Regions from separate parts of the Escherichia sp. E4742 genome, predicted to be linked through region 2. Evidence: predicted binding sites of a transcription regulator. Region 2 holds the regulator's gene; the other holds the start of a gene.
What was found. The regulator PhoB, encoded in region 2, activates phosphate uptake and scavenging genes when phosphate is short. The targets are predictions, from matches to a motif close to CTGTCATAAAACTGNCNNAT.
Positions count from the first base shown of each region.

Region 1: a site for PhoB is predicted at 8,378-8,397, ahead of opgB (phosphatidylglycerol--membrane-oligosaccharide glycerophosphotransferase). Genes of this name have one in related genera too.

Region 1 covers NZ_CP040443.1:2,923,054-2,938,812, forward strand. The annotation lists gene FEM44_RS14265 (TRAP transporter small permease) at 1-214, opposite strand, end outside; gene FEM44_RS14270 (C4-dicarboxylate TRAP transporter substrate-binding protein) at 277-1,248, opposite strand; gene FEM44_RS14275 (Na+/H+ antiporter) at 1,982-3,634, shown strand; gene FEM44_RS14280 (GntR family transcriptional regulator) at 3,784-4,704, opposite strand; gene FEM44_RS14285 (zinc-binding alcohol dehydrogenase family protein) at 4,843-5,865, shown strand; gene opgB (phosphatidylglycerol--membrane-oligosaccharide glycerophosphotransferase) at 5,993-8,284, opposite strand; gene yjjA (DUF2501 domain-containing protein YjjA) at 8,539-9,033, opposite strand; gene dnaC (DNA replication protein DnaC) at 9,082-9,819, opposite strand; gene dnaT (primosomal protein DnaT) at 9,822-10,361, opposite strand; gene FEM44_RS14310 (threonine/serine exporter) at 10,468-10,941, opposite strand; gene FEM44_RS14315 (threonine/serine ThrE exporter family protein) at 10,932-11,702, opposite strand; gene FEM44_RS14320 (helix-turn-helix domain-containing protein) at 12,330-13,055, shown strand; gene bglJ (DNA-binding transcriptional activator BglJ) at 13,013-13,690, shown strand; gene fhuF (siderophore-iron reductase FhuF) at 13,728-14,516, opposite strand; gene FEM44_RS14335 (DUF1435 domain-containing protein) at 14,657-14,893, shown strand; tRNA gene FEM44_RS14340 (tRNA-Leu) at 14,921-15,007, opposite strand; tRNA gene FEM44_RS14345 (tRNA-Leu) at 15,042-15,128, opposite strand; tRNA gene FEM44_RS14350 (tRNA-Leu) at 15,157-15,243, opposite strand.
Region 2 covers NZ_CP040443.1:3,401,529-3,417,287, reverse strand. The annotation lists gene brnQ (branched-chain amino acid transporter carrier protein BrnQ) at 1-1,056, opposite strand, end outside; gene phoR (phosphate regulon sensor histidine kinase PhoR) at 1,462-2,757, opposite strand; gene phoB (phosphate response regulator transcription factor PhoB) at 2,815-3,504, opposite strand; gene sbcD (exonuclease subunit SbcD) at 3,694-4,896, shown strand; gene sbcC (exonuclease subunit SbcC) at 4,893-8,036, shown strand; gene araJ (MFS transporter AraJ) at 8,162-9,298, shown strand; gene mak (fructokinase) at 9,619-10,527, opposite strand; gene rdgC (recombination-associated protein RdgC) at 10,652-11,563, shown strand; gene FEM44_RS16505 (SF0329 family protein) at 11,646-12,101, opposite strand; gene FEM44_RS16500 (DUF2773 domain-containing protein) at 12,098-14,377, opposite strand; gene ppnP (pyrimidine/purine nucleoside phosphorylase) at 14,522-14,806, opposite strand; gene FEM44_RS16490 (AroM family protein) at 14,878-15,555, opposite strand.

The sequences.
Region 1 (15,759 bases), 480 kb from region 2:
TTACAAAAGGAATGGTCAGATGTGCGCGGTCACGTTCTGCCACGATACCGCCTAACATCACTACCCAAATCATCAGCATCCCGGACATCTCTTCTGTCCACTGAATTGGTTGGCCGATGAAATAGCGCATAAATACTGCTCCAATTGTCATCACAACCAGGATAAATAGCGCAAAGGCAGCGCTAAACTCTGCCAGTTTGCCGAAAAAACGCATGAAACCTCCTGTCAGGGCTTGTCCTGCTTTCGTGAAAAAAGCAGGACGATTAGCATCGATATTTATTTCAGTTGTTGTTGAATGGTTTCATAGAGGCCTGGTGTCCACTCTGGGAACTGTGAGTAAACTTCGTGGGCTTTCTTACGGAATGGTTCGGTATCAGGATAGATAACCTCTACACCGGCAGCTTGCATGGTTTTCAACATTTCTGCATCGCGCTCAAGAGTGAGCTTCTGGCTGTAGAGCCCAGCTTCATAACCAGTCTGGTGAATCATTTCCAGTTGTTCCGGGGTTAGGGTGCTAAAGAAAGCTTCGCCACCAATCCAGACGGATGTGTTGGTCAGGTAGTTCACCATCGTCAGGTATTTCGCCTGCTCATAAAGTTTTTGCCCTTGCAGGACAGAAATTGGGTTTTCTACTCCGTCAATAACGCCCTGGGTTAATGCAGGATAAACTTCACCTAATGGCATTGGGGTTGGCGTTGCCCCCATTGCCTGAATAGCTTTTATTTGCATAACGTTATTAGGTACGCGAATTTTTAATCCCGCGAGGTCTTCAACAGTGCGAATGGGTTTTTTAGAAATGATCTGCCGAGTACCATACAGATAATTATTCATAACCACGTGAATGCCTTTTTTCTTCAGGCTTTCATTTTTCTGCTTGAACCAGTCGCTTTCATATATTTTGAACAGTTTTTGCGGATCGTCGGTTAAATAGGGGCCGAACAGAATACCCAAATCCGGTTCATAATCAGCGAGGAATGCCACATCGCTCAGGGTAATAACATTCATCCCCATCATGGCTTGTTCAGTAACATCCTGTTTTGACCCCAATTGTGAACTGGGATAAAGCGCCAGTGTTATTTCACCACCACTTTTTTTATTCAATAGATCTGCCCAGTAATGCATGACCACATCCAGTGGTTCGCCAGGGTTATTTTCATAGGCAACTTTTATCGAAATCGGTTTTGCCTGAATCATTGACGGTAAGAAAAGGGTACTGACAGTAATTAACATTGCTATTATTTTACTCATATTCCACATACTCCATGCTATAGAATAAATAACTCCAATATTACTATCTGGAGACTGGAGAGAAACACCATGAAAAGGTTGTCGTCTTTTTGGAAAGTAGCCAGCGAATAGACTGACTGCTGTAAATATTTCGTGAATTCGTGCACTTGGTATGACTTTGCTGTTTTTAATCGGTTTTTAATATGACTTTATTGTATATTCTTAAGTTATGAAATGCCTGGTGAGTAATGGTCTGTTTTCAGATAGATAAGAGTTTTTTTAGTATGACCGTGGTTAATGTATTTGTTGCGATTTTATAGTGTGACGGTGAAACTATTATTTCGCAAAGAATGATTTTTTATAATTTGTTGATGATTGTTTAAATTGATAATATGATGAAATGAACTTTTCAGTTGACGGTGTATGGCGATCTCTTTAAATTTGTTACGTGTGGAATAAATATATTTGCGTCGGTTATGTTTTTGTCAGGTGTTGAAAATGAAAAAATGTTCATATCTGTCTGGGATATATAGATAAAAATGATTTTGTGGTTGTGTGTACGAAGGATGGTAAATCATATTCATTCGCGCAATGAATGAATAAACGTAAAGTAATAAGTTGGTAGGTTTTTAATCTAACCTAATGAGTAAGTGTTGCGACTAATGATTAATTGTAGGTGATAAATTAGATGTTATTCTTGTAAGGTTAGGTTGGTTATATTCATTATTTATGCATCAGGAAGCGGGGTGATTATATGGAAATACTTTTAACGATTTTGATTCTTACTCTGGTTGTCTCATTAACCAGCGTGCTGACGCGAATTTCTCCCATCCAGATTCCACTTCCTTTAATCCAGATTGCCGCTGGTGCTGTACTGGCCCAGCCCATATTTGGTCTGCACGTGGAATTCAATCCTGAACTTTTTCTCTTATTGTTTATACCCCCATTGTTGTTTGCTGAAAGCTCAAAAATACAACCTAAAGAATTGATCAAGCACAGTCGGGAAATTGTCAGCCTGGCGCTTGCGTTGGTGCTAATCACTATTTTTGGTGTCGGCTATGTGATTCATTTGCTATTACCGAATGTGCCGCTCATCGCTGCTTTCGCATTAGCCGCCGTGTTGTCACCTACCGATGCCGTGGCGTTGCTAGGGATTGTCGGGAAAGGGCGTATTAGCAAAAACATCCAGGAAGTGCTTGAAGGCGAAGCGTTGATGAATGATGCCTCCGGACTGGTGGCGTTGAAATTTGCTGTTGCAGTAACGATGGGGACGATGGAATTCAGCGTCCATGGCGCAACCATTGCGTTTTTTGTCGTCGCGTTGGGCGGTATTGCTGTGGGGATCGCTGTTACCTGGTTATATGGCAAAGGACTGCTGCTGATCAGCCGATATGCTCACGATGAACCTTCCATTCAGATTGTATTGATGCTTCTGTTGCCGTTTATTGTTTATCTGTTTGCGGAACATTTTGGCTTATCTGGCATTCTTGCTGCTGTTGCCGCGGGATTAACAACCAGTCGCATTGGCGTAGTCCACCACGCGCCTATTCGTCTGAGAATTAAAGCTAAAAGTAGTTGGTCGATGCTTGAATATGTCTTTAACGGCATGGTGTTCCTGATTTTAGGCTTACAACTTCCAGGCATTATTTCGGAATCACTGATCCGTGCAGAAAACGATCCACTGGTGGATACCGGCTCGCTGCTCCTTGATATCATTTGGATCTATCTGGCGTTAATGGTTGTGCGCCTGGGCTGGCTTTGGCTGATGCGTCTGTATAGCCGTAAACGGTCCGGCAAACATCCGATGCTGTTTGCTGGATATAAAACGCGTCATATGCTGCTGGCGACCTTTGCGGGGGTGCGCGGAGCCATCACGCTTGCGGGGGTGCTTTCTATCCCGTTAATGCTGCCGGATGGCACACCTTTTCCCGGACGCTACCTATTAGTTTTTCTCGCCACTGGCGTGATCCTCTTTTCATTAGTCTGCGGCATTATTATTCTGCCGTTACTATTGGGGAAAAATATGGGGATTTTCGGCGATAATCGACAAAAAGAAGAGGAAGCTGCCGATCTGTTTATGTCCAAAATGGCTATACTGAGCGTGCAAAAGACCCAACAGCGTTTGCTACGCACCAGTACGGAAAACCTTGACAACGATCTGATTGTGGAAACGGGGGCCAGATTTATCGATTATATGCGGTGTAATGAAGATGATATGTCATCTAATGATAATTCCCTACATATGCAGCGTGCGAAGCTGGAAAGAACATTTAATCTGGCAGCGTTAAATGCTAAACGTGCGGCTATTTACCAGATGCGCGCAAGGCAAGAAGTCAGTGATGAAACACTGGCAAAAATAGTCAGTGAATTAGATGTGCTGGAAACTTTAATCATGGATAGTCGATAATTTTAATCATGGCTGTAATAATGGATTAAATGATGCTGATAATATTGGTTTTAGCATCATTTAATTATCTATTAATGATAATTATAATATTTAGCTGGGTTAATAATGTGTTGATGTAATGTTGTGATATTAATCCAGAGTCAATGTTTTTAAACGGTACTTAATTTATCGCGATGTTGCCTGATAGAGCGAATCATTGACTGTTTCGCTGTATCAAGATGATTACGTAGCGCGAATATCGCGTCTAAATCGCTACGGCAAATCAGGGCACTGAGGATGGTCATATGTTCATCAACAGCAATGATATTACGCTGTTTAAGATCGCTTTCCTCCCATTGATAGTGAAAATGAAAGATGACAGATATGATTTCAAGTGATTGATTAAAAAAGATATTGTCAGCAGCGGATAACAACATGGCATGAAAATCCCGGTCTAACTGCGAAAACATCCGGAAGTTACTGCCAATGCTGTCACGTAGTATCCGGTGGCGCTCAAGCATGGTTTTCGCTTGCAGCCAGCGGGGATCATCATCGGGAAGGTTGAGAAAGTGCTGGAGTGAGTGTGTCTCCAGCATTTCGCGCAGTTCAAACAGTTGCTCGGCATAGGATTGATCGAACTGCTTCATGCTCCACTGACCGCGCTTTTCGCTTTGAATAAGATTATACCGACCGAATTTTAAAAGATATTCTCGTACCACGACTGGGCTGACGCCTGCTGCCCGCGCAAGTTGGAGTTCGGAAAAACTCTCCCCGGCGCGTAAATGTCGCTGGTTAATCATGGTGAAAAATGCCTGCTCGAAAATGTGGTTTTGCTCTGTAAGCGAGGCTGCGATGCAATCAAATCCATCGTTCTGCTCGGGTTTGCGGGCGACAACATAATCCTTTCCCACCTGGGTAAGCACGCCGCATTCGCTTAAATGTTGGAGTATGTGGCGTACCGTGGTGCGACTAATGTTATACATCTCTGCCAGTCCATTTTGCGAAGGCAGTGGGGAAGGAATATTTCCCCGAGCCAGATCTTCAATCACCTGGTTTATGACGTTATGACGTAAATTCTGCGAACGGCTCATTGTTCCCTCCGGTACGGTATTAAAAACCGATTAAAGACACTTTTATGCGTGTTCTTCTGCATATTTTATGGGCAAATTCAGTCGTTCTTATAAATTCGACGATATCTGGAAGTAATAAAATAAAAGGAGCGGTGAATCATGTCTACAATGAAAATCTTAATTTGTCAGGAAATAAAGAAATTAGTTTGGGAAGTCCGGGCAAGGCCGGCACCAGGAGACAACGAAGCATTAATTAAAATTAAAGTCGTCGGAATTTGTGGTACGGATATTCATGCCTGGGCAGGTAATCAACCATTTTTTAGTTATCCACGCGTCTTAGGCCATGAAATATGTGGGGAAATTATTGAATCAGGAAAAAACATTCACAATTTTAATATTGGACAGCAAGTTGCGGTAATTCCGTATATTTCTTGTCAGGAATGTCCGGCGTGTAAAAGCGGTCGCACCAATTGCTGTGAAAAAATTTCGGTCATTGGCGTGCATCAGGATGGCGGTTTTAGTGAGTATTTGAGCGTGCCAGTGGCGAACATTTTGCCTGCGGATGGTATTGATCCGCAGGCGGCAGCGTTGATTGAACCTTTCGCTATTAGCGCTCATGCGGTTCGTCGCGCAGCAATTGCGCCTGGCGAGCAGGTGCTGGTAGTCGGGGCGGGACCAATTGGTCTGGGCGCGGCAGCAATCGCTAAAGCCGATGGCGCACAGGTGGTGGTGGCGGATACCAGTCCGGCGCGGCGTGAGCATGTGACAACGCGTCTGGAGTTGCCCGTGATGGACCCGTCAGCCGAGGATTTTGACAACCAGTTGCGGGCGCAATTTGGTGGTTCGCTGGCGCAGAAAGTGATCGACGCAACAGGTAATCAACATGCGATGAATAACGCCGTTAATCTGATTCGTCATGGAGGCACGGTAGTATTTGTTGGCCTGTTTAAAGGCGAGTTGCAGTTCTCTGATCCAGAATTCCATAAAAAAGAAACTACGATGATGGGCAGCCGAAATGCCACGCCGGAAGATTTCGCGAAAGTCGGGCGGCTGATGGCGGAAGGGAAAATTACTGCCGATATGATGTTAACCCATCGCTATCCATTCGCCACGCTGGCAGAAATCTATGAGCGCGATGTGATTAACAATCGTGAGTTGATTAAGGGCGTGATTACTTTCTGATAATGCGAGTTGCCATGCAGCGCCCGGGGAAATGTTGGGCGCTGTTTTTTTTGTTTCTTAATAATGTGTTGTAAGCCGGAGAAGGCGTGTAGGTCGCACTTTATGCGACCTACAAATCAGTCAGTGATTACCCTTCACGCGCCACCACTTTGATTTCCACCATGCCAATGCCGAGCTTACGCGGCGAGTGTCCGAGGATATTCCCTTCGTTGGTTGAGACAGGTTCTGGCGGAACAATTACCAGTGTGTCGGCATCGGTTGGGTTATCGAAATGCAGCGTGGTGGTGGTCACTTCATTGCCCAGTACGATGGTTTGTTCTTCATTGCCTACGCGTACCGGAATAGGACGGCTGGCGTTATTGCCGTATGCTTTGGCGGTAATCACCAGGTCAAATTTCTTCGGCAGCGGATGCTTGTACTCGATTTTTACTTCATCACCCAGCTGCGCGTTGGACCAGCGGCCCCACGACTCCGGACGGGAAATCCCGCTAAACTGTTTCACTTCTTCCGGTGCACCCGCGACGTTAAAAATGAAACTGTCGGCTTTGTAGCGAATATCGTTATCGACAATCTTCAGCGTATCGACATTGCCTTTGTAGCGTTCCATATCGATGACGGTATCTTTAAATGTGGTTTTGCCCTTCCACGTCGTTTTATCAACATGTTGAACAATTTGCTGACCACCAAGCTGCCCCTGGGAAACACACCAGTCAGTGGAGAGAGCCAGCTCTGGCGCCCATAGCTGCGCCATCTTGTAGCAGCGATCAACCCAGACGAAATTGTCGCGCGGAGCGAAATCGGCCAACTGGAAACGAAGTGGTGCAGAATATTCGCTTTCTGGCAGTGGTTCCACACGTTTATCCGACACGCGTAACAGTAGCGGCAGACGGAAATGGGTACCCGAGAAGGCGATCATGTTTTTATTCTGATCAATGGTGAACTCTTTCATCTCGGTGGGGAATTTCCACAGACGAATGATATCGGGCTTCCACGCCAGCACTTTTTCTTTAATGTTGAGGAACACTTCCGACATGGATTGACCAGAGAGGCTACTACGCCCAAGGCCGATAAAGTTATCGCCACCAAGAATATCCAGCACTGTAGCGCCGTTATCCATGGTGTTGCGCTTCACCGCCAGCGTCTCTTGCTGTGGCTTGTCGCCACGGATGACGAAAAACAGGTTGTTACGATCCTGTTTATTAAGGTATTTCCACGCCGTGTTGTTCATCGCTAAATGGTCAGAAGAGACGACGATGACGGTATCTTTAAACCACGGTGACGCTTTGATTTTGTTGATAAACGTCGCGATGTTCTCCTGGCTGCAACTTACCGCGCTGAATGACTGATTCGGCTTACCGTCAAAATCATATTTTTTGCGGTTGCAGGTGCGAGAGATAAAACCATCCGGGTGATGGGTATCGACCGTCAGAGTAAACAGTGAGAATCGCTGACCAGAGCGGGAAAGCTCTTCAAACTTTTTCCACGCTTCATCCAGCACGGTATCGTCGTAGAATCCCCAGTCGTTGCGATAATGCGGATCCGCCACCACACTTTTCAGCTCTTCTGCACCATACAAATGGTCGAAGCCGTGTGATTTCAGGAACACATCTTTACCCGCAAAACGCAGGTTAGCCCCTTGCACAAAATAGTTCTGATAACCGGAGTTTTTCAGGATATCGCCAAGACAGATGTTCTGCGGGAAGAAGCTGGAAACCGAGGCAGAGGCGTTACCTTCAAACGGGGCAAACAGTGGAATCCCGCACTGAGACGCCACCATGCCCGCGATAGTGTAATCCGTTCCTGGCAGTTGTTGAGTATGACTGAAATCCAGCCCTTCATTTTTCAGTGCGCCCAGTTCGGGAGTGAGGTCCGGAAAAGCGTCGTTATCAAAATAGGTCCGCTCCAGACTCTCACCATAGATATAAACCAGGTTAAGTTTGGGGGCAGGGATGGTTTTCGACGGTTCTTTATAATAAGCCGCAAAGTCAGGATCGCCGTCGCGTGACTGGGATTTTACCAGCTCCGTTATCTGGCGAAACGCCGGGCTGGCGTCCACAGAACCCAGCGCCAGTAAGAGCGCCAGCAGGCTGTAGCCAAAATGGTGAGGATGATGACGGCGTCGGCGTAGGATCCAGCCCAGCGCGCCGAAAACTACCGCCAGTGCCAGCACGACACCCACTCCCGGCAGGATATATTTGCTGACGCCAGCACCGGTCAGGCTGTTAGTTAAGGTATAGAGCACCGCGTCGTTAATGCCGTCGCCAGTAAAATAGTCGCTGGCAAACAGGGTGATATTTAAAACGACAAATAACCCCAGCACCGTTAACGTGGCTGCAAACCACCAGGTGTTACGTCCCGCTTTCCATGCGTAGATCAGCACAGAGGCGAGAAACAGGGCGAAAGAGAGTAGTTCTGACAACGGGCGATCCTCACTAAACCAGGCTGTATAGCCGATGTTTAAGATTTTTTGAGAAACACAATGTAATGGTGCTGCCATATTGCTGCAATTCTAGTGTCAAAAAAATGCGATGTTGTTAGGAATTAGTTTATAAACAGACTTTTTTGAGCGAGGTTGTTTCCCGCATAGCAAGGGATGAAAGCGTCAGAAGCGGGAAAAAGAGAAGGGGATAGCCGCGCCAGCCGATTAACAGCTAAAACGCGGCGTTATGCGAATCAGGAAATAAAGTTCAGACCTTGCTTTAACACCAGATCGCAGGCTTTGGTTTTTACCTTTTCAGCTAAAGGAGTCGTACCGATGTTGTCCAGATTAAGCTGCTGACCATCTTTGGTTTTTAGCAAACCCTGAATGCCATCCAGATAGTTGGTATCTTCTTTCTGCTCTTCGCTGTTCAGGCCCAGCTTCTCCAGGACCTGATTTTTGATGTTTTCCGCATCGGTAACTGAAGCCAGCTTTTGCTTCGCGCAGTATTGCAGAATGCCTGCGGCATTGTTCATGTTATCTGCGCTTAATGCCTGGTTGCCACTACTAAGCAGGTTAGTTAATGAGGCGAGCGACCAACCGCCTTCCTGTGTGGTGCTGTTTTGGTTGCCTAACTCGCTGGCGGCGTTGGAAAGCGCATCTTTCCAGGACGCAGCATGCACCCCGGTTGAAATGAATGCGCTGGTGGCACTTGCACAGCACAGAAGGTGTTTAATAGTTTTCATCATCATTACTCAAGGTGGAATTGTGTCGCAGTATAGCGCCGGAAAGGAGGATTAATACTCTTTACCCGTTACCCGACTACGATAACTGTCCCAGTTGAAGATCACCCACAGACTGTTACCCAGGCGCATACGATCCATAACACGCTCGCCCAGTAACTTCGTCATTTCCTCCACATTGCTGTTCGTCAGCATACCGGTCGGGCGTTTGGAAGAAGAGCGGCGATCGACGATCTGATTGATGATCACTTTTTCGTATTTAGATTCGGTCTGCACGCCGATCTCGTCGATCACCAGCAGATCCACGTTGCTCAGATCGTTAAGCAGTTGTTCTTCGCTGGTACCGCTATTTCTGAAGGTATCTTTCATCGCCGACATAATATCGGCCACGGTGATGATCAATACGGACTTTCCACGTAGCAGCAGTTCGTTGCAGATTGCCGCCGCCAGATGGTTTTTGCCAGTTCCAGGCTTGCCAGAAAAGATAAAGCTGGCGATGTTGCCGTCGAACTCTTCGACATACTGGCGCGCTTTGCTCAACGCATTCATCTGCCCTTCGCACTCAACACGATAGTTCTCAAAGGAGCAGTTTTGATGCAGTGGACGAATGCCAGAGCGGTTAAAGGTACGCTGCATTTTCATCGCCCGATTCTCGCGCTCAAGAGCGGCGGCGCGGAGCGCCCCTTGTTCTTTCTGCCATGCCAGAAGTTCTTCACCCGTTTTGAAGGCGGGTTTGATATGGGCTGGCATCATTTTTTGCAGACGTTGCATCAGGTCGCCAACGTTTTTCATCGTTACCCTCTGAATCCCGGTGGAATTTGGTTGTCAGGTTCACTGACTGTGTTCACATCTCGTTTCGTTAATCCGCCATTGCTGGCACGACCTATTTGCAGGCTGCGCGCCAGTTTTTGTTGCCACTGCACATGATGGAAGACTTTGCCTTCCGCCTGCCAATAAGAAATAAATGACGCCAGTTCTTCGGCGGTCACCGGCTCTTTTAGCGCTACGCCCCATAATGCCGCCTGACGGATAAAGTCGGTATCGGGTTGCCAGTCTGGGTACATGGCGAATTTACCCATGGGTACGGCAACGGGGGCGGCTTGCGGTTCCTGATAGAGTTGATCGTCCAGGGCCACGTCACTTCCCGGACGCGTCAGTTTTTCTTCCAACGCCAGCAGTTCAGTAAGACGCGCGGGCGTAACGGCATAAAACGCCGGGGCATTGTTGGCAAATACGGCAACCATGCCGCCTTCTGCTTTTGCCAGAACGGTTTGGTGATCGTGTACCAGGGCGTCAATACCAACGACGTCCGGGGTCAAAACTCTGGAAGACATACTGTTTCTCAATATGGAACGATGAACGAGAAGGGAGATTACTTTTATAGTAACACACGGATGAGGCCAGGCAGCCTCTCATCCATGTGCTTTAAGCGAGGCAATTTTATACGCGGGGGCGCTTGCGGTACAACCACAATCCAGGAACGGAAAGACCGATGGATAACGCGCCAACAATTGAAGAAGCTGTAAGAAAGTTAGTTAACAGGGTAATCATTAACGGTTCGCTGTAACCTAACTGACTGATTTTTACCGCTGAAATCATTGCAGTATACGCCGGGATGCCCGGGAACATCGGAATGACAGCCGCCACGGTAAAGACTTTCGGGTGCGCCAGATACCAGCGCGACCACTGAATACCAATGGTGCCGACCAGTAGCGAAGCCATAAACGTCGACCACTCAATATTGAGTCCGGTAGTCATTAAAATCATTCGTGAACCATGACCCATCGCGCCAAGCAGCGCACACCAGCGTAATGCCCGGATTGGCACGTTGAACACCATCGCAAAGCCGACCGCTGGGATTGCCGCGAGGATCATATCCTGCGCTAATGCTAATAGAAATTCGATTACACCCATCCGCGTAGCCCCCAAATTGTGAGTGCCATCACCACGCCAACGCAGGTTGCCAGTGTCAGCAGGCTGGCAATCGCCCAGCGTGCCAGTCCGGTATTTATATGACCTTTAAACATATCGGCTACAGCATTTATCAACGGAAAACCCGGCACCAGTAAAAGAACACTGGCCGCCATTGCCACAGTAGGCGTATGACTGAATGTCGGAAGTTGTAGAAGGAGGCCAGAAATTGTGGTGGCGGCGAAGGCAGTGATGCAAAAGTTTATTTGTGGATGGAGGTGGCGTTGTGCCAGTAGCTGGCGGATATACATGGCGATCATACTGGCGAAGAATGTAATCAACGCCCCATCCCAACCACCGTTATTCAGTTTACAGAAACAGGCGCAAGAGAGTCCCACCATCAAAGCGACCAGCCAACGCGGATAGCGCAGGGGATGTATTTGGCTAAAACGTTTCTCAACACCTTTGTAATCCAGCAGCTTATGTTCCGCCAGAATCACAATGTGTTGTACCTCAGTAACCATATGCATATTAATGCCGCGATCGTGGTTTTTGCGCGTAGATGTCAGACATTGACCATCTTTAATGGTGGTCAGCACTATGGCGTTCGAAGAGATAGAACTTTCGACGCAGTCCATCCCTAACGCCCGACCCAGTCGTGAGGAAAGCTCATCAACCAACGCACTTTCCGCACCATGTTGTAAAAGAAATAACCCGCACTGGATACATAGCCGTGTAACGGCTCGCTGTTGCTCTGTTTGCATAACTCGCCCTTTGTCATAGACGTGTTGCGTATTTTTCAAAAAATGAGAACCCTTTTGTATCACGAAGCATGGCTGTTTTGACGTTGGTTAAGATCAAAATTGCGCTGATTAATCCTGGTTACGGTGATGAGTTCGCTGAAGGGAAGCGATGCAAGTTTTGAGTGGAATAAATAATTCCATGAATATTATCATTAAAATGAATTTATCGTTTTGTTTTTACGCGTTTGAGTAATGGCCGGTGAAATCATTTTTTTGGTTTCTGGTAAGAAATACCTTTCAGTTTTTATTGGTTTTTTTCTTGATATTCTGGCCAAAGGCGTTTCATTTAACTTTTATTCGTTATTTTAAATGATATCTTAAACTGATTGATTTTGAGGGTTTTGATTAAGTATTTCTAACAACATAATTTAGATATTTTAAATGTGTCAGCGGTATTTTTCCAGGTTATTATTTGATGCTAGTCTCCTGAAACATACAAAGGATTTTTTGTGTGGCTGGGGTAAACTGATATGAAGTGAATGCTAAGGATAAATTATTCGCTCAATCTATTAATTTGTTGGAATCATTTGAAGGGTGAATATCCTGAATAAACCATCATAATTTATAGACAGTGGATATGGAGGATATATGTTGCCAGGATGCTGCAAAAATGGAATTGTTATCAGTAAAATACCCGTTATGCAGGCAGGGTTAAAAGAGGTCATGAGGACCCATCTCCCTGAATACGATATAACGAGTAGCACCTCTGCGGAGGAGCTGACTATATTACAATTACGTCGTGCTGGGTTAGTTATTGCCGATTTAGCCGGACAAACAGAAGATCCGCGTTCTGTTTGTGAACATTACTATTCATTGATCTCACAATACCGGGAAATTCATTGGGTTTTCATGGTTTCGCGAGCCTGGTACTCTCAGGCGGTGGAACTGCTTATGTGTCCAACTGCGACGTTACTGTCCGATATCGAGCCCATTGAGAATCTGGTCAAGACCGTTCGTTCTGGCAATGTCCATGCAGATCGCATCAGCGCCATGCTGACTTCGCCTGCAATGCCGGAAATCCAGGAATTTGGTTATCGCACCGTGATTCTTACCCTTTCTGAACGCAAGGTACTGCGGCTGTTAGGTAAAGGATGGGGCATCAACCAAATAGCTTCATTGCTTAAGAAAAGCAATAAAACCATCAGCGCACAAAAAAACAGTGCGATGCGGCGGCTGGCAATTCACAGTAACGCTGAGATGTATGCATGGATTAATAGCGCACAGGGGGCAAGGGAACTTAACTTGCCTTCTGTTTATGGAGATGCCGCGGAATGGAACACAACCGAATTAAGAAGAGAAATGTCGCACTCATAGAAAAGTGCGTCATGAGCAGTATCGGGATTGAGAGTTTATTCAGAAAGTTTGCGGGTAATCCTTATAAACTCTATACGTATACCAGCCAGGAGGCTTTTCAGGATGCTATGTCGCGGGTTTCATTTGCGGCGGTCATTTTTTCTTTTTCTGCCATGAGAACTGAGCGCAGGGAGGGATTATCTTGTCTGACTGAGCTGGCAATCAAATTTCCACGTACCCGGCGTTTGGTTATTGCGGATGATGATATTGAAGCGCGGTTGATTGGCTCATTATCGCCTTCTCCTTTGGATGGTGTGTTAAGTAAAGCATCAACGCTGGATGTTTTTCACCAGGAGCTGTTTCTGTCATTAAATGGCGTACGTCAGGCGACCGATCGACTGAACAACCAGTGGTATATTAATCAAAGCCGGACGCTGAGCCCGACGGAGAGGGAAATATTACGGTTTATGTCGCGTGGCTACTCAATGACGCAAATTGCTGAACAGCTTAAACGCAATATTAAAACGATCCGCGCGCATAAATTTAATGTGATGTCGAAACTGGGTGTCAGTTCTGATGCCGGATTGCTTGAGGCGGCAGATATTCTGTTATGTATGCGGATTTCAGAAACAAGTAATGTGTTGCATCCATATTAATCTACTTAATGCCGGGTTTATCCTCCCGGCAGTGTGCTTATTTCAGCGTGCAATCCCCACACTGTTGCACATCCGGTAAGCGATAACGCTGGCAACAGGTGCGGCGCACCAGCAGGCCGTCGCGCAGCACGACTGTGCGCCACAATGGATTATCTTCGCCGCTGGAGAGCGTTTTCTCAAAAAACAGAGCATGGCGGAGCGATTCAACTAACGCCTCGCCAGGCAACTGCTTCATCTCGGTCAGATACCAGTTAATCAAATAACCGGTATTACTCCAGATAAGTTTGCCGTTAATTTCACCTGTCGCTTCTAATGCCTGCACTACCGGGACAAGCGCCTGGCTGATTAACGTTTCCATTCGCTGTTGTGGAGAATGCGTTGTTGCGTTTTTATCTTCACACACATCGACCCAGAAACAGGCGGCGCGTCCGGTTTCGTGAAACTCAACGTGGAAATGTTCCGGACAGAGATCTAACGCTTTTTCCTGGGTTAACAGCGCCAGCATTAATGGCGGCACCATCAGGCCGATATACCATTGCGCCCACAGTGAGATCAGCGGTTTGTTCTCGCGGATCATCATTGGTTGATTGCGGTAGATATGATCGGAATAGACCGCCAGTAGAGAACTTAGCGTATTGGGAGAGGACCATTGCGCCAGCGTCATGGCACTAAGCGGGGCGGGTTCATCCAGACGGATAAACTCCAGCAAATGTTCACGATTTTCGGCGATCGTCGCACGTACCGCTTGTGCAAGCGTGGGATCTTGCGGCTTGAGATGCGTTCGCCAGATAACATCTTCATAGAGCGGTGCGGAACGATAGGCCATAATCGTGATAGTAATCTAAATGATAATGATTGCTAATCCTAGCGATAGGTTTACCCGATAGCAAGGGATTTCTCTGGCTTGCAAATGATAAAAATTATCATATGATATTGGTTATCATTATCAATGAAAGAGATCAAACCATGTTGCAACGTATGCTGGGCAGTGGCTGGGGAGTGTTGCTGCCAGGATTGCTGATTGCAGGGATGACGTATGCGGATTTATCGCCGGATCAGTGGCGGATTGTTATTCTGATGGGATTAGTGTTGACGCCGCTGATGCTATATCACAAACAGTTACGGCATTACGTTTTACTACCATCGTGCCTGGCGCTTATTTCTGGCGTCATGTTGATGATAATGAACGGGAATCAGGGATGATAAAACAGGGAAGGAAGTAAAGATAATTGGTGCGAGGGGGGGGACTTGAACCCCCACGTCCGTAAGGACACTAACACCTGAAGCTAGCGCGTCTACCAATTCCGCCACCTTCGCACAGTCATCTTACTTTTTTTGATATCGCCTCGTTTGGTGCGAGGGGGGGGACTTGAACCCCCACGTCCGTAAGGACACTAACACCTGAAGCTAGCGCGTCTACCAATTCCGCCACCTTCGCCCAGTGCGAGCAATATCAACGTGGTTTTTGGTGCGAGGGGGGGGACTTGAACCCCCACGTCCGAAAGGACACTAACACCTGAAGCTAGCGCGTCTACCAATTCCGCCACCTTCGCATACCATCAATTCTTAAAAAGAATTGCTACCACGGAGGCGCATTCTAGTGGTTTTCAGCTTTTCGTCAATAGTTAATTATCGCCTGATGTGTAATTGCTGGAAAAATGGCCATCAGTGGATTGTGGATAATTCGTTTGTCGGTCGGATAAGGCGTTCACGCCGCATCCAGCACGGCATGCGGGTACAGATGCCAGATGCGACGCTGACGCGTCTTATCTGGCCTACGAAGGGCTAACGTGCAGGTTTTGTAGGTCGAATAAGGCGTTTACGCCGCATCCAACACGGCATGCGGGTACAGATGCCAGATGCGACGCTGACGCGTCTTATCTGGCCTACGGGTAATACAGGTCTTGTAGGTCAGATAAGGCGTTCACGCCGCATCCAGCACGGCATGCGGGTACAGATGCCAGATGCGACGCTGACGCGTCTTATCTGGCCTACGGGTAACGTACAGGTTTTGTAGGTCGGATAAGGCGTTCACGCCGCATCCAACACGGTATGCGGGTGCAGATGCC
Region 2 (15,759 bases):
GATACACGGCGGATAAATGGCAGTCAGCACCGGTACAGAGATCTGAATCAGCTGGCTCAAGCCCAGATTAGACACCACCATCGAGAAGCCGCCGAGGATAAACACCAGCGTACGATATGAGAGCGGGATGTATTGGGCGAAGAATTCCGCACAAGCGCAGGTCAGACCAACCGCCGTGACCAGACAAGCGATGAAGATTAACGCCGCCAGCAGGAAGCTACCGCCGCCGCCAAAGGTGTGCTGAACGTAAGCATGCAGAATAGCGGCACCGTTCGCGGATTGATCAACCAGCGACGCGCTGTCTGAACCCAGACGGAACAGCGCCAGGTACAGCAGAGTCAAACCAACGCCTGCCATCAGGCCGGCCCAGACGGTATAACGGGTCAGCAGACGCGCTTCGGTAACGCCGCGAGAACGCGCCGCGTTAACAATAACGATACCAAACACCATCGCGCCCAGCGTATCCATCGTCAGGTAGCCATTGACAAAACCGTTCGAAAACGCAGCGTTTTGATAAGCCTCAGTTGCCGAGCTAATCGAGCCCGCTGGCCAGACAATCGCCGCAACAGACAGGATGACCAGCGCGATAATTTTCAGCGGCGCAAGGAAGTTGCCCACGGTATCCAGCAGCTTGCCCGGATAGAGCGAAACCAGAATAACGATAGCGAAATAGACCAGGCTGTAGATAAACAGCGGCAGTGCGGAGTCACCCGTCAGCGGCGCAATGCCCACTTCAAAGGAGACAGTTGCCGTACGCGGTGTTGCAAACAGCGGCCCTACCGCCAGGTAGCAGACCGTAGCCAGCAGCACGCCTGCGACTTTACCGATTGGTGTGCTCAGACTGTCAACGCCGCCGCCAACTTTCGCCAGCGCCACTACCGTTAATACCGGCAGACCAACGGCAGTAATGAGGAAGCCGAATGCCGCAGTCCAGACGTGTTCGCCTGCCTGCAAGCCGACCATAGGAGGGAAAATAATGTTACCTGCGCCAACGAACAACGCAAATGTCATAAAGCCCAGAGCGATGATATCGCGCGATCTTAACTGATGGGTCATAAATCATACTGCCTGTGGATGTGGTGTTGTAACGTTAAATTTTGTGCCAATCCCTGGGGATGATACAGCGGTATATTTAAACAATTTTAGCGGGAAATACTCCCAACCAGGCGCGGCGAAGAATAGTTTTTCGATTTACCGCGTGAATGCAGTCAGTATGACAGCACCTGAAGCGCAATTTAAACGCTTATAACGTTTTAAAGCAAGGAGGGATCTAAAAACCAGAGGTATATAGCGATAAGAAATCTCCAACCAGTATAAAACACTATTTCCGTGAAAAAGATATGGCTTATCATGCGAACAAAAAATCACCAGACATTGTAAAATTCAGCGCCCGTTTTTTGACTGCAAAGAAAAAAAGCCAGCATCGGCTGGCTTATGGCAACAAAAAATGACAAAGGCGGATTAATCGCTATTTTTGGCAATTAAACGTTCCGGCAGAACAAAACTGAAACGCGTACCTTTGCCCACCGTACTTTCAATATTGAGCCGGCTTTCATGATGATTTACCGCATGCTTCACGATCGCTAACCCCAACCCGCTACCGCCAGTTTGTCGGGAACGCGCTTTATCAACGCGATAAAAACGCTCGGTCAGGCGCGGAATATGCTCCGGTGCGATGCCCGGTCCATTATCTTCAACACTAAATTCGGCACCGTGCGGCACTCGCTGCCAGCGTACGGTGATATGCGTACCTTCCGGCGTATGATTCACGGCGTTATAGACCAGATTCGAAATCGCACTGCGTAACTGGTCTTCGCTGCCAGACACTTTGAGGCCGTTATCAATCTCAAAGGTAAATGTCTGTTTTTGCTGGCTCAGCGTCTGGGCTTCCCGCTCAACGACGCGCAGCATCATCGGCACATCAACCTTCTCATTCAGCAACTGCGTCGGCGCGGCTTCAATTTTCGACAAGGTCAGCAACTGCTTCACCAGCCCTTCCATCCGCTGAGTCTGCTCACGCATGGTGTGCAACGCTTTTTCGCGTACCGCTCCTTCCAGCGGTTGCTCATCCATCATCTCCAGGTAACCCTGTAACACGGTCAATGGCGTGCGTAACTCATGGCTTACGTTGGCGAAAAAGTTGCGCCGCGCCCCTTCCAGTTGATGCATTTGCGTGACATCTCGCGCCACCATCAGCAGCTGTTTATGGGTATAAGGCATGACGCGAATTTCCAGATGCCGCCCGGTGTTGAGCACCAGATTGAGTGGGCGAGAAAAATCACGCGTTTTCAGATATTGCGTAAACTCCGGATAACGCAGCAGGTTAAGGATGTTCTGCCCGTTATCTTCCGGCCAGCGCAGACCAAGAATTTGTTGCGCCAGACCGTTACACCAGAAAATACCGCCCTCTTCCGTGGTCAGCACCACCGCATCGGGTAGCGACTCCGCGCCGCTACGAAAGCGTTTGATAAGATTACCCAGCTCGCGGCGGCGTTTTTTATTACGCAGTTGCATCTGGTGTAAACCGTACAGCAGCGGTTCCCAGCTACCACGCCCCGGTGGCGGCGTCATACTGCGATCCACCCACAGCCACCACGAAAGGCGCAATAAATTCCAGAAATGCCAGATAAGCAGTCCTGTTACCGATGCCAGCAAAAACCAGGGCAGGTAACCAAAAAATGCACCCAGGATGAAAGCCGGGATGCAGCAAAGTAGCAGCTCCAGCACCAGCCTTTTCCACGACAGCCGTTCCAGCACGTAAGATACTCCAGTTATGAAATCATAAGCCTTGCTCTGCGTCCGATGAGCAAGGCGTTAAAAGCGGGTTGAAAAACGATATCCTGTACCGCGCACGGTCTGCACCATGCGGTCATGCCCACCCGGTTCCAGTGCTTTACGCAGGCGGCGAATGTGGACATCGACCGTGCGGTCTTCCACATATACGTTGGTTCCCCAGACGTGATTTAACAGTTGCTCGCGACTGTACACGCGCTCGGGATGCGTCATAAAAAAGTGCAGCAGTTTAAATTCAGTTGGCCCCATCTCCAGCGGTTCTTCGCCCGCCATCACCCGGTGAGATGTCGGGTCGAGACTTAGCCCCTGCATCTCAATCACCTCTTCCACCGCCATCGGCGATATACGGCGCATTACCGCTTTGATTCGCGCCACCAGCTCCTTCGGCGAAAACGGCTTGGTGATATAGTCATCCGCACCGGTTTCAAGGCCGCGCACGCGATCTTCTTCTTCCCCTCTGGCGGTCAACATCACAACCGGAATATCACGGGTCATCGACTCACGCTTGAGATGTTTGATGAACTGGATACCGGAGCCGCCGGGTAACATCCAGTCGAGGAGAATTAAATCCGGCCAGGGTTCATTCAGTTGATTCACAGCACTGTCATAATCTTCCGCTTCGACCGGCTGGAAGCCATTTTGCTCGAGCACGAAGCAGACCATTTCGCGAATTGGAGCTTCATCTTCTACGACCAGAATACGTCTCGCCATGATTTGCCCTGTTGTAATAAATAGATTGCGATCATTAATGCGACGTCATTATGCGTCAGATTTATGACAGATTTATGAAAAGCACGTCGCACATCCCTTCAGGTTATTGATTTCCGTGGTGCAGAAAAAAGCAAATAGCGCACCTGTTTGGGTATAATCGCGCCCATGCTTTTTCGCCAGAGAATCGTTATGCGCATCCTTCACACTTCAGACTGGCATCTCGGCCAGAACTTCTACAGTAAAAGCCGCGAAGCTGAGCATCAGGCTTTTCTTGACTGGCTGCTGGAGACAGCACAAACCCATCAGGTGGATGCGATTATTGTTGCCGGTGATGTTTTCGATACCGGTTCGCCGCCCAGTTACGCCCGTACGTTATACAACCGTTTTGTTGTCAATTTACAGCAAACGGGCTGTCATCTGGTGGTACTGGCGGGAAACCATGATTCAGTCGCCACGCTGAATGAATCGCGCGATATCATGGCGTTCCTCAATACTACCGTGGTCGCCAGCGCCGGACATGCGCCGCAAATCTTGCCTCATCGCGACGGGACGCCAGGCGCAGTGCTGTGCCCCATTCCTTTTTTACGCCCGCGTGACATTATTACCAGCCAGGCGGGGCTTAACGGTATTGAAAAACAGCAGCATTTGCTGGCAGCTATTACTGATTATTATCAACAACACTATGCCGATGCCTGCAAGCTGCGCGGCGATCAGCCTCTGCCCATCATCGCCACGGGACATTTAACGACCGTGGGTGCCAGTAAAAGTGACGCCGTGCGTGACATTTATATTGGCACGCTGGACGCGTTTCCGGCACAAAACTTTCCGCCAGCCGACTACATCGCGCTCGGGCATATTCACCGCGCGCAGATTATTGGTGGCATGGAACATGTTCGCTATTGCGGCTCCCCCATTCCACTGAGTTTTGATGAATGCGGTAAGAGTAAATATGTCCATCTGGTGACATTTTCAAACGGCAAATTAGAGAGCGTGGAAAACCTGAACGTACCGGTAACGCAACCGATGGCAGTGCTGAAAGGAGATCTGGCGTCGATTACCGAACAGCTGGAACAGTGGCGCGATGTATCACAAGAACCACCTGTCTGGCTGGATATCGAAATCACTACTGATGAGTATCTGCATGATATTCAACGCAAGATTCAGGTATTAACCGAATCACTGCCAGTCGAAGTATTGCTGGTACGCCGGAGTCGTGAACAGCGCGAGCGTGTGTTAGCCAGCCAACAGCGTGAAACCCTCAGCGAACTCAGCGTCGAAGAGGTGTTCAATCGCCGTCTGGCACTAGAAGAACTGGATGAATCGCAGCAGCAACGTCTACAGAATCTTTTCGCCACGACGTTGCAGACCCTCGCCGGAGAACACGAAGCATGAAAATTCTCAGCCTGCGCCTGAAAAACCTGAACTCATTAAAAGGCGAATGGAAGATTGATTTCACCCGCGAGCCGTTCGCCAGCAACGGGCTGTTTGCCATTACCGGCCCAACCGGTGCGGGGAAAACCACCCTGCTGGACGCCATTTGTCTGGCGCTGTATCACGAAACCCCGCGCCTCTCTAACGTTTCGCAATCACAAAATGATCTCATGACCCGCGATACCGCCGAATGTCTGGCGGAAGTGGAATTTGAAGTGAAAGGTGAAGCGTATCGCGCATTCTGGAGCCAGAATCGGGCGCGTAACCAGCCGGACGGTAATTTGCAGGTGCCACGCGTAGAGCTGGCGCGCTGCGCAGACGGCAAAATTCTCGCCGACAAAGTGAAAGATAAGCTGGAACTGACAGCGACGTTAACCGGGCTTGATTACGGGCGCTTCACCCGTTCGATGCTGCTTTCACAAGGGCAATTTGCTGCCTTCCTGAATGCAAAACCAAAAGAACGCGCGGAATTGCTCGAGGAGTTAACCGGCACCGAAATCTACGGGCAAATCTCGGCGATGGTTTTTGAACAGCATAAATCGACCCGTACTGAGCTGGAGAAACTGCAAGCGCAGGCCAGCGGCGTTGCGTTATTAGCGCCAGAACAGCTGCAATCGCTTACAGATAGTTTGCAGGTACTCACTGACGAAGAGAAACGGTTACTCACTGCGCAGCAGCAAGAACAACAATCGCTAAACTGGTTAACGCGTAAGGACGAGTTGCAGCAGGAAGCCAGTCGCCGTCAGCAGGCACTGCAACAGGCGTTAGCCGAAGAAGAAAAAGCACAACCGCAACTGGCGGCCCTCAGCCTGGCGCAACCGGCAAGAAATCTTCGTCCGCACTGGGAACGAATAGCAGAACACAGCGCAGCGCTAACGCATACTCGCCAGCAGATTGAAGAAGTAAATACTCGCTTACAGAGCACAATGGCGCTTCGCGCGAGCATTCGCCACCACGCGGCGAAGCAGTCAGCAGAATTACAGCAGCAGCAACAAAGCCTGAATGCCTGGTTACAGGAACACGACCGCTTCCGTCAGTGGAACAACGAACTGGCGGGTTGGCGTGCGCAGTTCTCCCAACAAACCAGCGATCGCGAGCATCTGCGGCAATGGCAGCAACAGTTAACCCATGCAGAGCAAAAAATTAATGCGCTTGCGGCGATCACGTTGACGTTAACCGCCGATGAAGTTGCTAGCGCCCAGGCGCAACATGCTGAGCAACGCCCACTGCGTCAACGCCTGGTTGCGCTGCATGGGCAGATTGTTCCCCAACAAAAACGTCTGGCGCAGTTACAGGTCGCTATCCAGAATGTCACTCTGGAACAGACGCAACGTAACGCCGCACTTAACGAAATGCGCCAGCGTTATAAAGAAAAGACGCAGCAACTTGCCGATGTCAAAACAATTTGCGAGCAGGAAGCGCGCATTAAAACGCTGGAAGCCCAGCGCGCGCAGTTACAGGCGGGTCAGCCTTGTCCACTTTGCGGTTCCACCAGCCACCCGGCGGTTGAGGCGTATCAGGCGCTGGAACCGGGCGTTAATCAGGCCCGGCTATTAACGCTGGAAAACGAAGTGAAAAAGCTCGGCGAAGAAGGCGCGGCGCTGCGTGGGCAACTGGATACATTAACGAAGCAGCTTCAGCGCGATGAAAACGAAGCACAAAGCCTCCGACAAGATGAGCAAGCACTTACTCAACAATGGCAAGCCGTCGCGGCCAGCCTCAATATCACCTTGCAGCCACAGGACGATATTCAACCGTGGCTAGATGCACAAGATGAGCACGAACGCCAGCTGCGGTTACTCAGCCAACGACATGAATTACAAGGGCAGATTGCCGCGCATAACCAGCAAATTATCCAGTATCAACAGCAAATTGAACAACGCCAGCAGCAACTCTTAACGGCATTGGCAGGTTACGCACTGACATTGCCACAGGAAGAGGAAGAAGAGAGCTGGTTGGCGACACGTCAGCAAGAAGCGCAGAACTGGCAGCAACGCCAGAACGAATTAACCGCGCTGCAAAACCGTATTCAGCAGCTGACGCCGATTCTGGAAACGTTGCCGCAAAGTGATGAACTCCCGCACAGCGAAGAAACGGTGGCGCTGGAAAACTGGCGGCAAGTTCACGAACAATGCCTCGCGTTGCAAAGCCAGCAGCAAACGTTGCAGCAACAGGAGGTTCTGGCAGTGCAAAGTCTGCAAAAAATTCAGGCGCAGTTTGACACCGCGCTACAGGACAGCATTTTTGACGATCAGCAGGCATTTCTTGCAGCGCTAATGGATGAACAAACACTAACGCAGCTGGAACAGCTCAAGCAGAATCTGGAAAACCAGCGTCGTCAGGCGCAAGCGCTGGCCACTCAGACAGCTGAAACGCTGGCACAGCATCAGCAACACCGACCTGGCGGACTGGATCTCACGGTGACGGTGGAACAGATTCAGCAAGAGTTAGCCCAAACTCACCAAAAGTTGCGTGAAAACACCACTCGCCAGGGGGAAATTCGCCAGCAGCTGAAGCAGGATGCAGACAACCGTCAGCAACAACAAACCTTAATGCAGCAAATTGCACAGACGACGCAGCAGGTTGAGGACTGGGGATATCTTAATTCGCTGATTGGCTCCAAAGAGGGCGATAAATTCCGTAAATTCGCTCAGGGACTGACGCTGGATAATCTGGTCCATCTGGCTAACCAGCAACTTACCCGGCTGCACGGTCGCTACCTGTTACAGCGTAAAGCCAGCGAGGCGCTGGAGGTCGAGGTTGTTGATACCTGGCAGGCAGATGCGGTACGCGACACCCGTACCCTTTCCGGCGGCGAAAGTTTCCTCGTGAGCCTGGCACTGGCGCTGGCGCTTTCGGATCTGGTCAGCCATAAAACGCGTATTGACTCGCTGTTCCTCGATGAAGGTTTCGGCACGCTGGATAGCGAAACGCTGGATACCGCCCTTGACGCACTGGATGCCCTGAACGCCAGTGGTAAAACCATCGGGGTGATTAGCCACGTTGAAGCGATGAAAGAGCGTATTCCGGTGCAGATCAAAGTGAAGAAGATCAACGGACTGGGTTACAGCAAACTGGACAGCACGTTCGCGGTGAAATAACTATTCAGCAGGATAATGAATACAGAGGGGCGAATTATCTCTTGGCCCGACTGGTCGTTATCCTGCAAGCTATCACTTTATTGGCTACGGTGATTCGTAGCTGCTCTGTTGGTTGTGATGGTGGTATGAAAAAAGTTATTTTATCTTTGGCACTCGGCACATTTGGCCTGGGAATGGCTGAATTTGGCATTATGGGGGTGCTCACGGAGCTGGCGCATAATGTGGGGATTTCGATTCCTGCCGCCGGGCATATGATTTCGTATTATGCGCTGGGGGTGGTGGTCGGTGCACCGATAATCGCGCTTTTTTCCAGCCGCTACTCACTCAAACATATCTTGTTGTTTCTGGTGACGTTGTGCGTCATTGGCCGCCTGGTTTCCGGGTTTCCGCATGGCGCGTTTTTTGGCGTCGGGGCGATCGTGTTATCGAAAATCATCCAACCCGGCAAAGTCACCGCCGCCGTGGCGGGTATGGTTTCCGGGATGACGGTCGCCAATCTGCTGGGCATTCCGCTGGGGACGTATTTAAGTCAGGAATTTAGCTGGCGCTACACCTTTTTATTGATCGCTGTTTTTAATATTGCGGTGATGGCATCGGTCTATTTTTGGGTACCGGATATTCGCGACGAGGCGAAAGGAAAGCTGCGCGAACAATTTCACTTTTTGCGCAGCCCGGCCCCGTGGTTAATTTTCGCCGCCACCATGTTTGGCAACGCAGGTGTGTTTGCCTGGTTTAGTTACGTGAAACCTTACATGATGTTTATTTCCGGTTTTTCGGAAACGGCGATGACCTTCATTATGATGCTGGTCGGACTGGGGATGGTGCTGGGGAATATGCTAAGTGGCCGGATTTCCGGACGTTACTCGCCGCTACGCATTGCGGCAGTGACGGACTTCATTATTGTGCTGGCACTGCTGATGCTTTTTTTCTTCGGCGGCATGAAAACAACGTCGCTTATTTTTGCTTTTATATGTTGCGCGGGATTATTTGCCCTTTCAGCACCGCTGCAAATATTGTTACTGCAAAATGCCAAAGGTGGGGAGTTATTAGGTGCCGCGGGTGGGCAAATAGCGTTTAACCTCGGTAGCGCCGTGGGGGCTTATTGCGGCGGGATGATGCTGACGCTGGGGCTGGCGTATAATTACGTGGCGTTGCCTGCCGCCCTGCTCTCGTTTGCTGCGATGTCCTCGTTGCTGCTGTATGGTCGCTATAAGCGCCAGCAAGTAGCGGAGAGTCCGGTGCTGGCGAAACCACTGGGATAGGTTGCAGTCACAGTGCTCGTTGCTTATTGCCGGATGCGGCGTGAACGCCTTATCCGGCCTACGGGCTGCTCATTTTGTAGGCCTGATAAGACACACCAGTGTCGCATCAGGCATCTGAGCACAGTGCCGGATGCGGCGTGAACGCCTTATCCGGCCTACGGGCTGCTCATTTTGTAGGCCTGATAAGACACGCCAGTGTCGCATCAGGCATCTGAGCACGGTGCCGGATGCGGCGCGAGCGCCTTATCCGGCCTACGTGTAAGCCTGATAAGACGCGGCAAGCGTCGCATCAGGCATGATGCACCAGCTACCTGGTTTTTTTACTCTTGTGGCCATAACCATGCGGCACCGCGTACGCCGCTGGAATCACCATGCTTCGCCTTACGCACGGGCGTTTCACATTCACCACCGAAGACAAATTGTTTAATCAGCGGTGGAACTGTTTGATATAAACGGTCAACATTGCTCATCCCTCCGCCCAGGACAATCACATCCGGGTCGAGAATATTCACCACATGCGCCAGCGACTTCGCCAGTCGTAGCTCATAACGACGTAATGCCAGCTCGGCAACCGGATCGCTTTCTTCAACGAGACGAATAATTTCACTGCCTTTCAGCGCATGTCCGCTCAAACGACGATAATCCGTCGCGAATCCGGTACCCGAAATAAAGGTTTCAATACAACCTTGTTTACCGCAATAACAAGGGACTTCCTCGCGATAACGCAGTTCGTCTTCGTCCATCCACGGTAGCGGATTGTGTCCCCACTCGCCTGCCGTGCCATTGCCGCCGATATGCGCCCGACCATTGAACGCCACGCCCGCGCCGCATCCCGTGCCGATAATCACGGCAAATACCGTCTGCGCTCCCGCTGCCGCGCCATCTACCGCTTCTGAAACCGCCAGACAGTTGGCGTCATTTGCCAGCCGCACTTCCCGCTGCAACCGCGCACTTAAGTCTTTATCGAATGGTTGACCGTTAAGCCAGGTTGAATTGGCATTCTTCACCACTCCGGTATAGGGTGAAATCGAGCCGGGGATCCCCATCCCCACTGTTCCACGCTGCCCCGTCGCCTGCTCCGCCATCTCTACCAACGCGGCGATCGTTTCAATAGTCTGCTGGTAATCATCACGCGGCGTGGGCAGACGATGACGGTACAACTGCTCCCCTGCATCGCCCAGTGCAATGACTTCCGTTTTGGTGCCGCCTAAATCGATACCTATACGCACGGTACTCTCCTTATTTTTTTCAATATCAATAGCGTAGAGACGGACAACCGGATTGGCAATGCAAGGCCGCCGACAATTCGTTATCATGCCCGCTAAATTTAACGACAAGGCCGTGGAAATTATCATGCTGTGGTTCAAAAATTTAATGGTTTACCGTCTTAGCCGCGAAATTTCGCTGCGTGCAGAAGAGATGGAAAAACAGCTAGCCTCGATGGCATTTACCCCATGCGGCAGCCAGGATATGGCGAAGATGGGCTGGGTTCCTCCGATGGGATCGCACAGCGATGCGTTAACGCACGTTGCCAATGGTCAAATTGTTATCTGCGCGCGCAAAGAAGAAAAAATTCTCCCGTCTCCGGTCATTAAACAGGCGCTGGAAGCGAAAATCGCCAAACTGGAAGCCGAGCAAGCGCGTAAGCTGAAGAAAACCGAAAAAGATTCGCTGAAAGATGAAGTGCTGCACTCTCTGCTGCCTCGCGCCTTCAGCCGTTTCAGCCAGACCATGATGTGGATCGACACGGTGAACGGTTTGATCATGGTGGACTGCGCCAGCGCCAAAAAAGCGGAAGATACGCTGGCACTGCTGCGTAAAAGCCTGGGGTCGTTACCGGTTGTGCCATTGAGCATGGAAAACCCGATTGAACTGACGCTGACCGAATGGGTACGCTCCGGTAGCGCGGCACAGGGCTTCCAGCTGCTTGATGAAGCCGAGCTGAAATCGCTGCTGGAAGATGGCGGCGTGATCCGCGCGAAGAAACAAGATCTGACCAGCGAAGAGATCACCAATCACATTGAAGCCGGAAAAGTGGTGACTAAACTGGCGCTCGACTGGCAGCAGCGCGTTCAGTTTGTGATGTGCGACGATGGTTCGCTCAAGCGCCTGAAGTTCTGCGACGAACTGCGCGATCAAAACGAAGATATCGACCGCGAAGATTTTGCCCAGCGTTTTGACGCCGATTTCATCCTGATGACAGGCGAACTGGCAGCGTTAATTCAAAACCTGATCGAAGGATTGGGTGGCGAAGCGCAACGTTAATAGCTGGTTTGCCTTCAATGCCGGATGCGACGCCTCGGTGCGTCTTATCCGGCGTACGAAGCCATGCCAGGCATTAATCTAATCATTCGCTACGTCGGGTAATGATTTTTAACGCTGCAATATTATGCGTTTTACGCCGTAACTGATCTAACCGCCTCGTCCCTATTCGCCTGTCGGCGGCACGCAGAATATTCACTAACCCCCACTTATCGCCAGCAAACTGTTTCGTTAACAGTTCCGCTTTCGGTGTATCAATATATTCACGCAATAAATCGGAAATTGAACAAATATCCGTCAGGTAAGGATACCAGCAAGTTTCGCCGTGAAAATTTCGCACGCCATGATTACCCGCGACAAAGTCTTTTGGGTAATCCCAGATAACATCGTGATCCAGAGTGATCCAGTAACACGGCAAATCGGTGCTTCCACCATTTTGGCTGCGCATTGGATAACGGGTACAGTGAATTTGCAAATTGATGATCGGCGTCAGTAAATCATAGATTTCCCGCTGTAATTTACTCCAGGGCCGTGACCTCATTTTAGTTCCTCAAGCTTATTGCGCGCTTCACTACGAATTTGCCGTGTCGATCCGGTTTTAACTAATTTTCGTAATTGTTGCGGATCCGGATGATCGGCAAATAACAGTAATGACGGTTCCTCTTTTAACCACGCCGTTTTCACCTCAGCAGGCAGTTGCGGATTGGCAATCGCTCCCTGACGATCCTGCGGTGTAACCAATGCTGTGAATGCGGAAGTCGGCGTATGCGCATTAATCAACGCCGTTTTACGTAATTGTTCATGCCGACTTTGCAGTAATGCCAGCCAAAACTCGTCATCAGGCTTATCTGTCAGCTTATCCAGCTCAATTAAAATAACGCTATCATCATCATTCCAGCGACGTAATCCTCTATCACACTGCCTACGATTACTATTTGTCATGTCTGTAACAGACAGCGCCCAGTCAGAATTAAAGCGATATTGCTTATCAAGACGGGCAATAATCTCTGATGGTAAATCATTTTTATCAAATAACTGATTGCGCATCCGGTAACGATATTCAGCCGGTAAATCAGGCAGCAAATCGATGGCGTCATTGAGCATTGCTTCATCTACCATGCCATTATCAATCAGTTCCAGTTGTATATCATACGCCTGCTCCTGATCTTCTTGCCGTTTGTTCATCATTAATTGCAATGTGCGCTGCCACAATTTTTCCTTATATTCTAACGGCAGCAGTTTATCGTGTGCTAATTCATTCCAGACAGCAGGGTTATCATGATGTGTCAGGAGATAGTTAATCACTTCAGTTGATGTCAGATAACGCGCACCTTCACGTAAATATCGTATATCTTCTTTTGCCAGCGACAGTTGGCGCGCTTCAGGTAAAGCAATAAATAATGCCATAACGATATTTTTATGGTCTTTATTATCGAGATACATTTGATCTGCAATACGTTCAATATCGGGAATACTCATGTTTGCAGAAAGCCGCGTAACTTTTAGTTCCGCAAGCGTATGGGCTACGGCTTCACGGACCTTAAGTGATTGATCGTTACTCAGCGCCACGGCTTGTCGTGTAGTCAAATCGGCACCAGCAATTCGTTCGCGTAGTTTATCATCATCGCTATTTATCAGTTCATCCACCACGGATGCTGGCGCCAGCCACGCGTAATCGTACTGGCTGACTAACGTCTTACGCACAATCGGAAACGGACTCTGACTTAATAGGGCAATGATTTCCGGAGAAAGATTATCCTGTCTGGCCTGCTCGAGTTGGACGCTCTCGACAGGAGTCGACATTAATTTTTCATTCACTTCTGGTGAAATATCGCTGTTTTTAATCAGTCCTTTCGCCACTGCCTGGTCTTTAATAAAAGGCGCGGTGAGTAAATGCATTTGCCTGGCGGGCCAACGCTGCGCCATATATTCTCGTGTCTGGTCATCAGGATGCTGTAGCAATTGCAGCATAACATCGGTTGGTAGACTCTCCATGCGAGTCAGAAAACGCGCCACCAGCGGATCTTCATGTTTAACGTTGCCAGCCGCAAATTTTTCGACCTTGCCCTGTTCAATCCACTGCAATTTTTCACTTACCCCCGATACAGGTTTATCGCGAAACAACGGCAATCCCTGGACAATACTGGCCGCTACGCTGTCATAATCAGGATAGGCATTTAAAACATTGTCGGTTTTAATTTCAGTAATCTCATAGAGGTCGGGCTCAAACAGCGAATACGCTTTCCGAATATTCGCATCCCAGTCATAATTTTCATTGCTGGTATCTTCGTTGATATAAAACTCAGCGTTATTAACCTCAAATTGCGTCGCCTTGTCTGAAACAATAATTCCGCGAGCCGTAATACCTTTCATTACTTCAAAGTTATGATCATTATAATCAGCATAGACTAAACCTTTCGCTTGCATCTCACCTTTGACGTATGCGAAATCATGATTAATAAAGTTGTCGACAATTACATTGCCTAACACAATGAGTTGACCATCACCTGCCGAATAATCATCATAATCACCATTAATGGTTAAATTCCCCTTGATTACCAGGGTATGCTTATTACTAAAATTGCTGGGTATTGATAAATCTCCATTATGATAATACCAACGAATGTTATTTTTAAGCATATAAGAGGCTTCCATACTATCACCGGTTTCCTCTTTCACTCCATTACGTTCTTCTGCAGTCATGATATGGAAATCTGACTTAATAAGATCATCGCTAGTGATCCACTCAGCAGCGTAAACATTTTCGGTGGCAATAAATACAATCATACAGATGATCAATATTTTTATTTTATTCATAATCTTCACTGATATTAATATCAACCTTGATAGATTATGAATATATCGAAAATAGAAAAATTAGCAGCAACGGAGATTTTATTATTCGTGAATTAAGGAATATTTCAGAAAAATGCCCTCCCATTCAGACGGGAAGGCGCGATATTACAGATAGCGGCACAAATAGGAGGTCGGCTCGGCAACTTGCAGATGGAACTCGCTGTGGCCGGGAACATTAAATACTTCACCAGCTTCATACACGCGCCAGTCGGTAGCGCCAGGCAGCAAAACATTCAGCGCCCCGCTGACCACCGTCATCTCTTCGGGGTCCGCAGTACTGAACGTGTATTCACCTTCAACCATCACACCGACGCTGGCGCGGCCAGTATCGCTGCTGGTAAAGCCGATCGATTTCACTTTTCCGGAAAAGTATTCGTTACTTTGAAGCATAAACTGGCCCTGTCAGGTGGTTTAACATCTTCTTCACTATAGGGGCCAAAGGTGCTAACTGTCACGTAAAATTACACCAGCAATTCCGCCGCCAGCCTAGCAATCAATACGTTAGAGAGCAAAACAGGTACATCGAGCTTTTTTTGCAGTAAATCGCGATGACGCTGATTAAATCCTAAACAATCCAGCATGATGACATCCGCCCCATTCGCCAGCAATTCTTTCCCGGCATCAACGATTTTCTGCTCAGAATCGTGAATGGGATTTCCCAGCGAAAATAGTGGTGTTCTCTGCAAAATTTGCCATTTTTGCGCCTGAACGGCCAAAAGCTCTTCTACTGGAACAATAACACCGACCTGGTGACCTTCAACAATGGAGGAAACCAACGGTGGGAGAATGCGTAAAGGCTCGAGGAAGATCGTATTTCGCGCTGTCATATTACTAATGTTGGCCGTACTCATTAGCAAAATAACGTCATAATCCTGATTATCGAGTACCTCAATCACGCTTTGTAGATCACGCTCCACTTTACGGCGTGAAACGTGGGCCAGCTGGTTGTCATTTAATAATGTAAGAATAGTTTCTTCGCCTGCTTCTGGCGCATACTCCGCCATCACCTCTTCGCGGCTTAATTTCCCCAGCAGGCTATGATGGGAAATATTATTTTCGTCAATGTACTCCGTCAGAAGCGGCAAAACTTCATGCATTGGTACAATGCCGATGGTCAGAATCGCCAACGACGCGCTCATTGTCTTCCACCTTTCTTTTTCGTCGTTAATTACCGAGCAAATACTAAGCACCACAGCGGGCGCTTGCCGATGCTACAAATGCAAAAAAGCGTAGCAGCAGACACGCACGGCATAATGTAAAGATTCCCAATAGTTCCAGTAATGGATTGTTATTGTTTAATATTCTAATTATTTGAAAAACATGAATTGTGAAAAGTGTGATGC